2 regions of the Aquabacter albus genome follow, and region 1 is predicted to be linked to the other one. Evidence: predicted binding sites of a transcription regulator. Region 1 holds the regulator's gene; the other holds the start of a gene.
What was found. The regulator PhoB, encoded in region 1, activates phosphate uptake and scavenging genes when phosphate is short. The targets are predictions, from matches to a motif close to TGTCATNNANCTGTCAT.

Region 1 (4,758 bases):
CACCCTGACGCCGGCCCAGATCCAGCAATTCTATTCCTATACCGGGCAGATAACGACGCTCTGGTCCCTGGTGCAGCATGCCGCCCACGACCTCGACGACGTGCCCGGCATCACGGCAGCCGTGGAGAAGGCGGACAAAGAGTTCATGCAGGTCCTCGGCAAGCTCATCCTGGATACCTTCCAGGAAGCCGTCGCCGGCAGGGACACCCAGGTCTCCATCGAGGCATGGCGCAACACGGTCCGCCCGGCGCTGGTGGCAGCCCTGGCCCCGCGCGACGCCGCGCTGGCCGGCGCCGAACAGCTTGCGGACACGAAAATCTCCAACGCCAGGATCGCCTTCATCGGCGCGTCGGCCGCCTGCCTTCTCATCCTTGTCCTGGTGGTCGGCTTCGGCACCCTCATCACCCGCCGCGTCATCGAGCCCATCCGCCAGATGTCGGAGGGGATCGAGAAAATTGCCGCCGGCGTCTTCGACGTCACCATCCCGGGCACGGAGCGGCGCGACGAGATCGGTGAGATCGGCAGGGCCGTCGAGATCCTGCGGAACAATTCCATGGAGATGGTCCGCCTTCAGCACGACCAGGTGGAGTTGCGCGAGCAGGCGGAAGCCGACCGGCGCAAGGCCTTCCAGGAGGTGGCCGAGGAGCTCGACCGCGCGGTCGGCCGCATCGCCGGCGCCGTCTCCACCACCTCGGAGGAGCTCCAGGCCTCCGCCCGCGCCATGGCGGGCATGGCCGAATCCACCTCGAGCCGCTCCGACCAGGCCTCCCAGGCCGCTCAGATCGCCTCCACCATGGTGGAGACGGTGGCGGCCGCCGCGGAGGAGCTGTCCGCCTCCGTGGAGGAGATCGGCGCCCGGGTGACGGAATCCACGCGCATCACCGGCACGGCGGTTCAGGAAGCCAATGACGCGGCGAGCAAGATCTCGGCGCTGCTCGATGCCGCGCGGCGCATCGGGGACATTCTGAGCCTCATCACCAACATTGCCGGACAGACGAACCTGCTCGCCCTCAACGCCACCATCGAGGCGGCGCGGGCGGGCGAGGCGGGCCGGGGCTTCGCCGTGGTGGCGAGCGAGGTGAAGAGCCTCGCCGACCAGACGACGAAGGCGACGGCCGAGATCGAGGCGCAGATCTCCACCGTCCAGCACGCCACCGACAATGCGGCCAAGTCCATTGCCGACATTGCCAAGACCATCGGCGCGATCAGCCACATCTCCACCACCATCGCGTCCGCAGTGACCCAGCAGGCAGCGGCGACACAGGAGATCGCCCATTCCATCTCGCGCGCCTCCGACGGGGCGCGCAACGCCAACAGCAATATCGAGCAGGTGGCGCTGACGGCGGTGGAGACGGGGTCTGCGGCAACCCAGGTGCTGGAGGCGTCCTCCGAACTGTCCCGCACCTCCGCCGATCTGCGCCAGGCCACGGACAGCTTCGTCCTGCGCATCCGCGCCGCCTGATCGCACGGCCTCAGGCCACCTCCGGGTGGCCCTGGCGGTTCCGGAACGGGCAGCATCAAGGTGCCGGCCGGTGCCATGGGTGAGTATGAGTATCCTCGGCCCGGTCCGCACTGCGGACCGGGCTGGGCTTTATCCAGCCTCATCGCAGTAGCAGGCGAACGCCCTCAAAGGCCCGCCGGCATGGGGTCAAATCCACTTGTCGGAATAGCATTGCGATCCCACAGGTAGTGACCTTGCCTCCAGCCAAGAACAATCACGCTTCTGATGACAGCATTCCGCGGCCGTCAGACGTGACCGCGCTCCAAGTCTTCAGCCGAAGGGACAGCCGGCAGGTTCGCGCCACGGCCGCCCGGATCTTGGTGTGGTGTCACCGCAGAGATCTCGGGCACGTCTCTCTCGGGCCGGTGGGCGCGCTCACGCCGGCGCCGGCGCCGGGAACGGCCGGAGCCCGCGCTCAATGCGCGCGGGCGAACATTTCGTTGAAGGAATAGCCCGCCCCACGCACGGTGCGGATGGGATCCATCTGCCGGCCGCGATTGATGGCCTTGCGCAGGCGGCCCACATGCACGTCCACGGTGCGCTCGTCGATATAGACGTCCTGCCCCCAGACCCCGTCCAGCAATTGCTCGCGAGAGAAGACACGGCCCGGGCTCTGCATGAGGAATTCGAGAAGCCGGAACTCGGTCGGGCCGAGATGCACCTCGCGGCCGGCCCGGTGCACCCGGTGGGTCTCCCGGTCGAGCTCGATGTCGCCCGCCCGCAGCAGGGTGGCCACATGCTCGGGCTTGGCGCGCCGGAGCAGCGCGCGCACCCGGGCCAGCAGCTCGGGCACCGAGAAGGGCTTCACCACATAATCGTCGGCGCCGGTGGCAAGGCCGCGCACCCGCTCGGTCTCATCGCCGCGGGCGGTGAGCATGATGACGGGGAGGCGCTCGGTCTCGGGGCGCGTGCGCAACCGGCGGCACAGCTCGATGCCCGACAGGCCCGGCAGCATCCAGTCGAGGATGACGAGGTCGGGCACGCTTTCGCGCAGCCGTGTCTCGGCCTCGTCGCCGCGGATCACCGCATCGACCGCATAGCCCTCGGATTCCAGATTGTAACGGAGAAGGAGGCTCAAGGCCTCCTCATCCTCGATGATCAGGATACGTGCCGGCACTGCCCATCACCCCTGCCCAATGTCTTAGCCACTACCCTTGCACGTGTCCCGTGAACGGCACGGACGTCTCGCTGGAGATGTCCGCCTTCGGCCGCTCGTCGGACAGCACCTGGCCGGAGACCATGTAGTGGACGGTCTCGGCGATATTGGTGGCGTGATCGCCGATGCGCTCGATGTTCTTGGCGCAGAACAGGAGGTGCGTGCACACCGAGATGTTCCGTGGATCTTCCATCATATAGGTGAGGAGCTCGCGGAACAGCGACGTGTACATGGTGTCGATGCCGCTGTCGCGGCGCCACACCTCGATGGCCCGGACCTGGTCCTTGCCGGCATAGGCGTCGAGAACTTCCTTCAGCTGCTCGAGCACCAGGTCGGACATGTGCTCCACGCCGCGCACCAGCTTCTGCGGGTGGTATTCGCCTTCGATGGCGAGCACGCGCTTGCCCACATTCTTGGCAAGATCGCCGATGCGCTCCAGATCGCTGGCGATGCGGATGGCCGCCACCAGCTCGCGCAGGTCGGAGGCCACCGGCTGGCGCTTGGCGATGACGACAATCGCCTTTTCCTCGATCTCGCGCTGGATGTTGTCCACGCTGGTGTCCAGCAGGATCACCCGCTGGGCGAGGGCCGCGTCGCGGCGCATGAGGGCGTTCACCGCATCAATGACGAGGCGCTCGGCCTGGCCGCCCATCTCGACCACCTTGCGGCCGATTTCCTTCAGCTCGGCGTCGAACGCCGTAACGGTATGCTCGGACATGTCCGCGGATCCTTTGCGATCAGCCGAAGCGGCCGGTGATGTAGTCGCGGGTCTTGATCTGCTTGGGATTGGTAAAGATTACGTCCGAAGGCGCCACCTCGACCAGTTCGCCCAGATAGAAGAAGGCGGTGATGTCGGCGCAACGCGCCGCCTGCTGCATATTGTGGGTCACGATGACGATGGTGAAGTCCTGCTTCAGCTCGTCGATCAGGTCCTCGATCTTCGAGGTGGAGATGGGGTCGAGCGCGGAGGTGGGCTCGTCCAAAAGGATCACTTCCGGCTGCACCGCAATGGTGCGGGCGATGCACAGGCGCTGCTGCTGGCCGCCCGACATGCCGAGTGCGGAGGTGTGGAGGCGATCCTTGGTCTCTTCCCAGATCGCCGCCTTGCGCAGGCAGCTTTCCACACGCTCGTCCATTTTCGCCTTGTTCAGGTTCTCGTGCAGGCGCACGCCGAAGGCGATGTTGTCATAGATGGACATGGGGAACGGGGTGGGCTTCTGGAACACCATGCCGATGCGGGTGCGCACGATGGTGGGGTCCAGCTCCTTGCCGACGATGTTGACGCCGTCGAACAGCACCTGCCCCTCGGCCCGCTGGCCGGGATAGAGGTCGTACATGCGGTTGAAGATGCGCAGCAGCGTGGACTTGCCGCAACCCGAGGGGCCGATCATCGCGGTGACGCGCTTCTCGGGGATCTCGAAATTGATGTTCTTCAGGGCATGGTTCTGCCCGTAATAGAAATTGAGGTTGTCCACCTTGATCTTGGTGGGTGCCTGCACGGCGTCGGGCTTGGCGGCGACAGACGACGCGATGTTGAAGGTCGGATCCACTGCAGAAGTCATGTTCGGCCTCTTCGATCTCTGGTCTGCGGGGCCGTCGGGCGGCCCCGTCGTGATCTTGTTGGGTCCGGTGCGGCCCGTCGGGCCGCCCCGCTCACTTCGTCCGAGCCAGAACCAGCCGGGACACGATATTCAGGAGCAACACGCCGACCGTGATCAGCAGCGCGCCGGCCCAGGCAAGAGCAACCCAGTCGTCGAACGGGCTTCCGGCATACTGATAGATGGCAATGGGCAGGCTCGCCATGGGCTTGGACAAGTCCACGGACCAGGAATTGTTGCCGAGCGAGGTGAACAGCAGCGGCGCGGTCTCGCCCGCCGCGCGGGCCACCGCCAGGAGAATGCCGGTGACGATGCCGGCGCGCGCCGCGCGCCAGGTGATCATCATCACCACCTTCCATTTCGGCGCGCCGAGCGCGAAGGCGGCTTCGCGCAGGCCCACCGGAACGAGGTTCAGCATGTCCTCGGTGGTGCGCACGATCACCGGGATCACCAGGATGGCGAGGGCCAGGGAGCCCGCCCAGCCGGAGAACCCGCCGAACGGG
Region 2 (4,758 bases), on a different contig from region 1:
TGAGGTCGTAGGTGCCTACGCCCGGGGTGAAGAGAGCTGTATCGGACGGCCGTAGCGCGGTCGAAAAGGCCGTTTCACGTGAAACACTCGCGCGCCTCGATCTCATTGTAGATCTTCTAACCCATTGGCAGAAAACGATTAATCTCATCGCGCCGGCGACGTTGCCGGACCTGTGGTCGCGCCACATCGCCGATTCTTTACAGCTCATTAACCATGTTCCCGAAAAGCCACTCTCCTGGGTGGATTTGGGTTCGGGCGGCGGATTTCCCGGTCTCGTCATCGCCGCCGTCCTGGCGGAGCGGGAGGGGTCGAAGGTGGCGCTGGTGGAGAGCGACAGCCGCAAGGCCGCCTTCCTGCGCGAGGCCTCCCGCCGGGCCGGGCTGCCGGTAAGCGTGCATCCCCAGCGCATTGAGGAGGTGGCGGAGCAGCTTGCGCCGGGCACGGACGTGGTCTCCGCCCGCGCGCTGGCGCCGCTGCCGAAGCTGCTCGACCTCGCCGCGCCCTTCCTCGCCGCCGGGGCTTTGGGACTATTTCCGAAAGGAAAGGATGCGCAGAACGAATTGACCGCCGCCCGCAAAGACTGGACACTCGACGTTGAACTTCGCCGCAGCCTCAGCGACCCCGACGGACGGGTCCTGCTGGTGACGCGGGCGGAGAAAGCGGCCTCCTCCCCCACGCCGGCCGGTCCCTCGGGACCGAAGGCGGGGTGAGCCACACGCGGACACGCGCCACATGATCGACCCTTCGTCCACCGCCCCCATCATTGGCGGCGTCACGCCGCGCATCCTTGCGCTCGCCAACCAGAAGGGCGGGGTGGGCAAGACCACCACGGCCATCAATCTCGGCACCGCGCTCGCCGCCATCGGGGAGACTGTGCTGGTGGTCGACCTCGACCCCCAGGGCAACGCCTCCACGGGCCTCGGCATCGAGCGCTCGCGCCGCAAGGTCTCCACCTATGACGTGCTGACCGGCGAGGCGACCCTTTCGCAGGCGGTGCAGGAGAGCGGCGTGCCCGCGCTCTATGTGGCGCCCTCCACCCTGGACCTCTCGGGCCTGGAGCTGGAGATCGCCAATGAGCGCGACCGCGCCTTCCGCCTGCGCCATGCGCTCAGGGCCCTGGCCGCGGACCCGGACGCGCCGCCCTTCACCTATGTGCTCATCGACTGCCCGCCCTCTTTGTCGCTCATCACGGTGAACGCCATGGCGGCGGCGAACGCCATCCTGGTGCCGCTGCAGTGCGAGTTCTTCGCGCTGGAGGGCTTGTCCCAGCTCCTGAAGACGGTGGAGCAGGTGCGCGGCGCGCTGAACCCGGAGCTCACCATCCACGGCATCGTCCTCACCATGTACGACAACCGCAACAACCTCTCCGACCAGGTGATGCAGGATGTGCGCAGCTTCATGGGCGAGAAGGTCTATGACACGGTGATCCCCCGCAATGTGCGGGTCTCGGAAGCCCCGTCCTATGGCAAGCCGGTGCTGCTCTATGACCTGAAATGCGCCGGCTCCCAGGCCTATCTGCGCCTCGCCTCGGAAGTCATCCAGCGCGAGCGCGCGGCGCGGGCGGTGGCGGCTTAAGCGGCACGCGGCAGCATAAACGCACGTCATGCCTGGACTTGATCCGGGCATCCACGCCTCGCCGCTGGTATCACCCCGGCGGAGCCCCGTGGATCCCCGGATGACGAAATCAGAGGGGCAGGCCCCCAACGTTAAGATAAGGAACGACGCATCATGGCGGAGGAAGGCCGTTCGCGGCTCGGGCGGGGGCTGGCGGCGCTGATCGGGGAGATGGGGCCGGAAGAGACGCGGCCCGCGCCCAATCAGAAGGGCCGGGCCGGCTCGGCCGTGCCCATCGAATTCGTGCGCCCGAGCCCGCGCAACCCCCGCCGCAGCTTCCGCGAGGACGGGCTGGAGGAGCTTGCCGCCTCGATCCGCGAAAAGGGCATCATCCAGCCCATCGTGGTGCGCCCGCTGGGGCATGACCGCTATGAGATCGTCGCCGGCGAGCGCCGCTGGCGCGCGGCGCAGAAGGCCGGGCTCCACGACGTGCCCGTGGTGGTGGTGGAGCTCAACGAGCGCGAGGCGCTGGAAGTCGCCATCATCGAGAACGTCCAGCGTGCCGACCTCAACGCGCTGGAAGAGGCCCAGGGCTACGAGGCCCTGATGGCGCAGTTCGACTATACCCAAGCCGACCTTGCCAAGGTGATCGGCAAGAGCCGGCCCCACATCGCCAATACTTTGCGCCTGCTGAAGCTGCCGGAAGGGGTGAAGGTCTATCTCGCCGACGGTCGCATTAGCCCCGGCGCCGCCCGGGCGCTTCTGTCCCACGACGATCCCGAGAAGCTTGCCCGGCAGATCATGGAGAAGGGCCTCACCGTCCGCGACGTGGAAAATCTCGGCAAGGCGAAGACCGCCATCGCCAACCGCGTCGCCGCCCCCAAGGACGCCGACACCAGAGCCCTGGAGAAGCGCCTGTCGGACGTGCTGGGCCTCGCCGTCTCGCTCCAGTCGAAGGGGGAGGCGGGCGAATTGCGCATCCGCTATTCCGACCTCGACCAGCTCGATCTGCTCTGCCGGCGGCTGGGGGCGGAATAGGCCGGCTTACGTCCCTCTACCCCAACGTCATGCGAGTACCGTCATGCGTGCGTCATCGACATGGCGCATCCAGGCGGCCTCATGTCCAAAGGCGCATAGGGGACGACCATGAGCGAGGCGGCCAGTCCGGCAACGGGCCACCACCATCACAAGCATAAACCGTCCTCGAGCGTCATTCCCGACAAGCCGCCGGGCATGATGCAGACCTTCCTGTTCTTCGCCGTCCTCCTGGGCGGCCTGATGTATGTGGCCTGGTCCATCTGGACCGATGTGCAGGCGGCCGAACCCGGCTCGCTCGCCATCATCCCCTTCATCCTGCTCCTGCTGGCGCTCATGATCGCGCTCGGCTTTGAGTTCGTGAACGGCTTCCACGACACCGCCAATGCGGTGGCGACCGTGATCTACACGAATTCGCTCCCGGCGAATTTCGCGGTGGTCTGGTCGGGCTGCTGGAACTTCCTCGGCGTGCTGGTGTCCTCGGGCGCGGTGGCGTTCGGCATCATCCAGCTCCTCCCGGTGGAGCTGATCCTGAACGTGGGCTCGGGCGCCGGCATGGCCATGGTGTTCGCGCTCCTCGTGGCCGCCATCATCTGGAACCTCGGCACCTGGTATCTGGGCCTGCCGGCCTCCTCCTCCCACACGCTCATCGGCTCTATCATGGGCGTGGGCATCGCCAACCAGATCTACCAGGGCCATAGCGGCACCTCGGGCGTGGACTGGAGCCAGGCGGCCAATATCGGCTACTCGCTCCTGCTCTCGCCCGTCGTCGGCTTCCTCGCCGCCGGCCTGCTTCTGCTCACGCTGAAGGCCCTGGTGAAGAACCCCGCGCTCTACAAGGAGCCGAAGGAAGGCAAGGCCCCGCCGTGGTGGATTCGCAGCCTCCTGGTGCTCACCTGCACCGGCGTGTCCTTCGCCCACGGATCCAATGACGGGCAGAAGGGCATGGGCCTCATCATGCTCATCCTCATCGGCATCGTGCCCACCGCCTATGCGCTGAACCGCGCGGTGGACCCGGCCGACGTCGCCCAGTTCCGCGCGCTCACCGCCGCCACGGCCGCCTCCCTGACCAAGAACGGCGCGCCTGGATCGGTGACCGGCGATCCCCGGGCGATCCTCACCGCTTATGTGCGCGACCGCGAGCTGAAGCCGGACACCGTGCCGGCCCTGGCGCAGATCGCCCGTGAAATGGGGGCCATGGTGGCCACCACTTCCACCCTCGCCCAGGTGCCTGCCGCCTCGGTGCCGAACATGCGCAACGACATGTATCTGGCCTCCGAGACCATCCGCTTCATGACCAAGACGGGCGAGCCCGCCTTCGACGCGGAGACCAAGGAAAATCTCGCCGCCTTCAAGCGCTCGCTGGACGAGGCGACGAAGTTCATCCCGCTCTGGGTCAAGGTGGCGGTCGCCATCGCGCTCGGCCTCGGAACCATGGTGGGCTGGAAGCGCATCGTGGTCACGGTGGGCGAGAAGATCGGCAAGACCCACCTCACCTACGCCCAGGGCGGCGCGGCCGAGCTCGTGGCCATGGGCACCATCTTCGCGGCGGACCATTACGGCCTGCCGGTGTCTACCACCCACGTGCTCTCCTCCGGCGTCGCCGGCACCATGGCGGCCAACAAGTCCGGGCTGCAGATGTCCACCATCCGCAACCTCGCCATGGCCTGGGTGCTGACGCTTCCGGTGGCCATCCTGCTCTCCGGCGGCATCTACATCCTGCTGCGCCAGTTCATGTGAGGACGGGCCGTCAGGCCCAGCCGGTCGCAGACGAAACAACGGCCCCTCTTCGGAGGGGCTGTTTGCTTTTGGGGGCATGTCCTCGCGGATTTCACCCCCCTTGAGGGACCGTTGCAATATTCCTCGGGAGGCCGGCGCCGTGCCCCCTCTCCCCGCGGGGGAGAGGGTTGGGGTGAGGGGGCACCACTCTCTCCAATCCTGAACCGCCGGAGCCCCCTCACCCGCCGCCTACGGCGTCGACCTCTCCCCCTCGGGGAGAGGCGGAAAACTCAGCCATCCGCGTCCTTGGGCGAGTATTGCAACGATCCCCTTAAGGGGGAGAGCAAGGAGGGGGTATCTCCCCGTCTGCGCCGGCGGCGGCAGTTCTAGCGGCGCCGTACCCCCACCCCAGCTCTCCCCCTCAAGGGGGGAGGGGGCAACGTGCCGGGG

Region 2: the regulator PhoB is predicted to act here: its motif matches at 2,632-2,648, upstream of ABLE91_RS10240 (inorganic phosphate transporter).

The regions. Positions count from the first base shown of each region.
Region 1 is NZ_JBDZDT010000003.1:260,979-265,736, forward strand. It holds gene ABLE91_RS07700 (methyl-accepting chemotaxis protein) at 1-1,462, shown strand, start outside; gene phoB (phosphate regulon transcriptional regulator PhoB) at 1,917-2,618, opposite strand; gene phoU (phosphate signaling complex protein PhoU) at 2,650-3,375, opposite strand; gene pstB (phosphate ABC transporter ATP-binding protein PstB) at 3,395-4,219, opposite strand; gene pstA (phosphate ABC transporter permease PstA) at 4,311-4,758, opposite strand, start outside.
Region 2 is NZ_JBDZDT010000004.1:105,791-110,548, forward strand. It holds gene rsmG (16S rRNA (guanine(527)-N(7))-methyltransferase RsmG) at 27-710, shown strand; gene ABLE91_RS10230 (ParA family protein) at 733-1,575, shown strand; gene ABLE91_RS10235 (ParB/RepB/Spo0J family partition protein) at 1,729-2,592, shown strand; gene ABLE91_RS10240 (inorganic phosphate transporter) at 2,788-4,329, shown strand.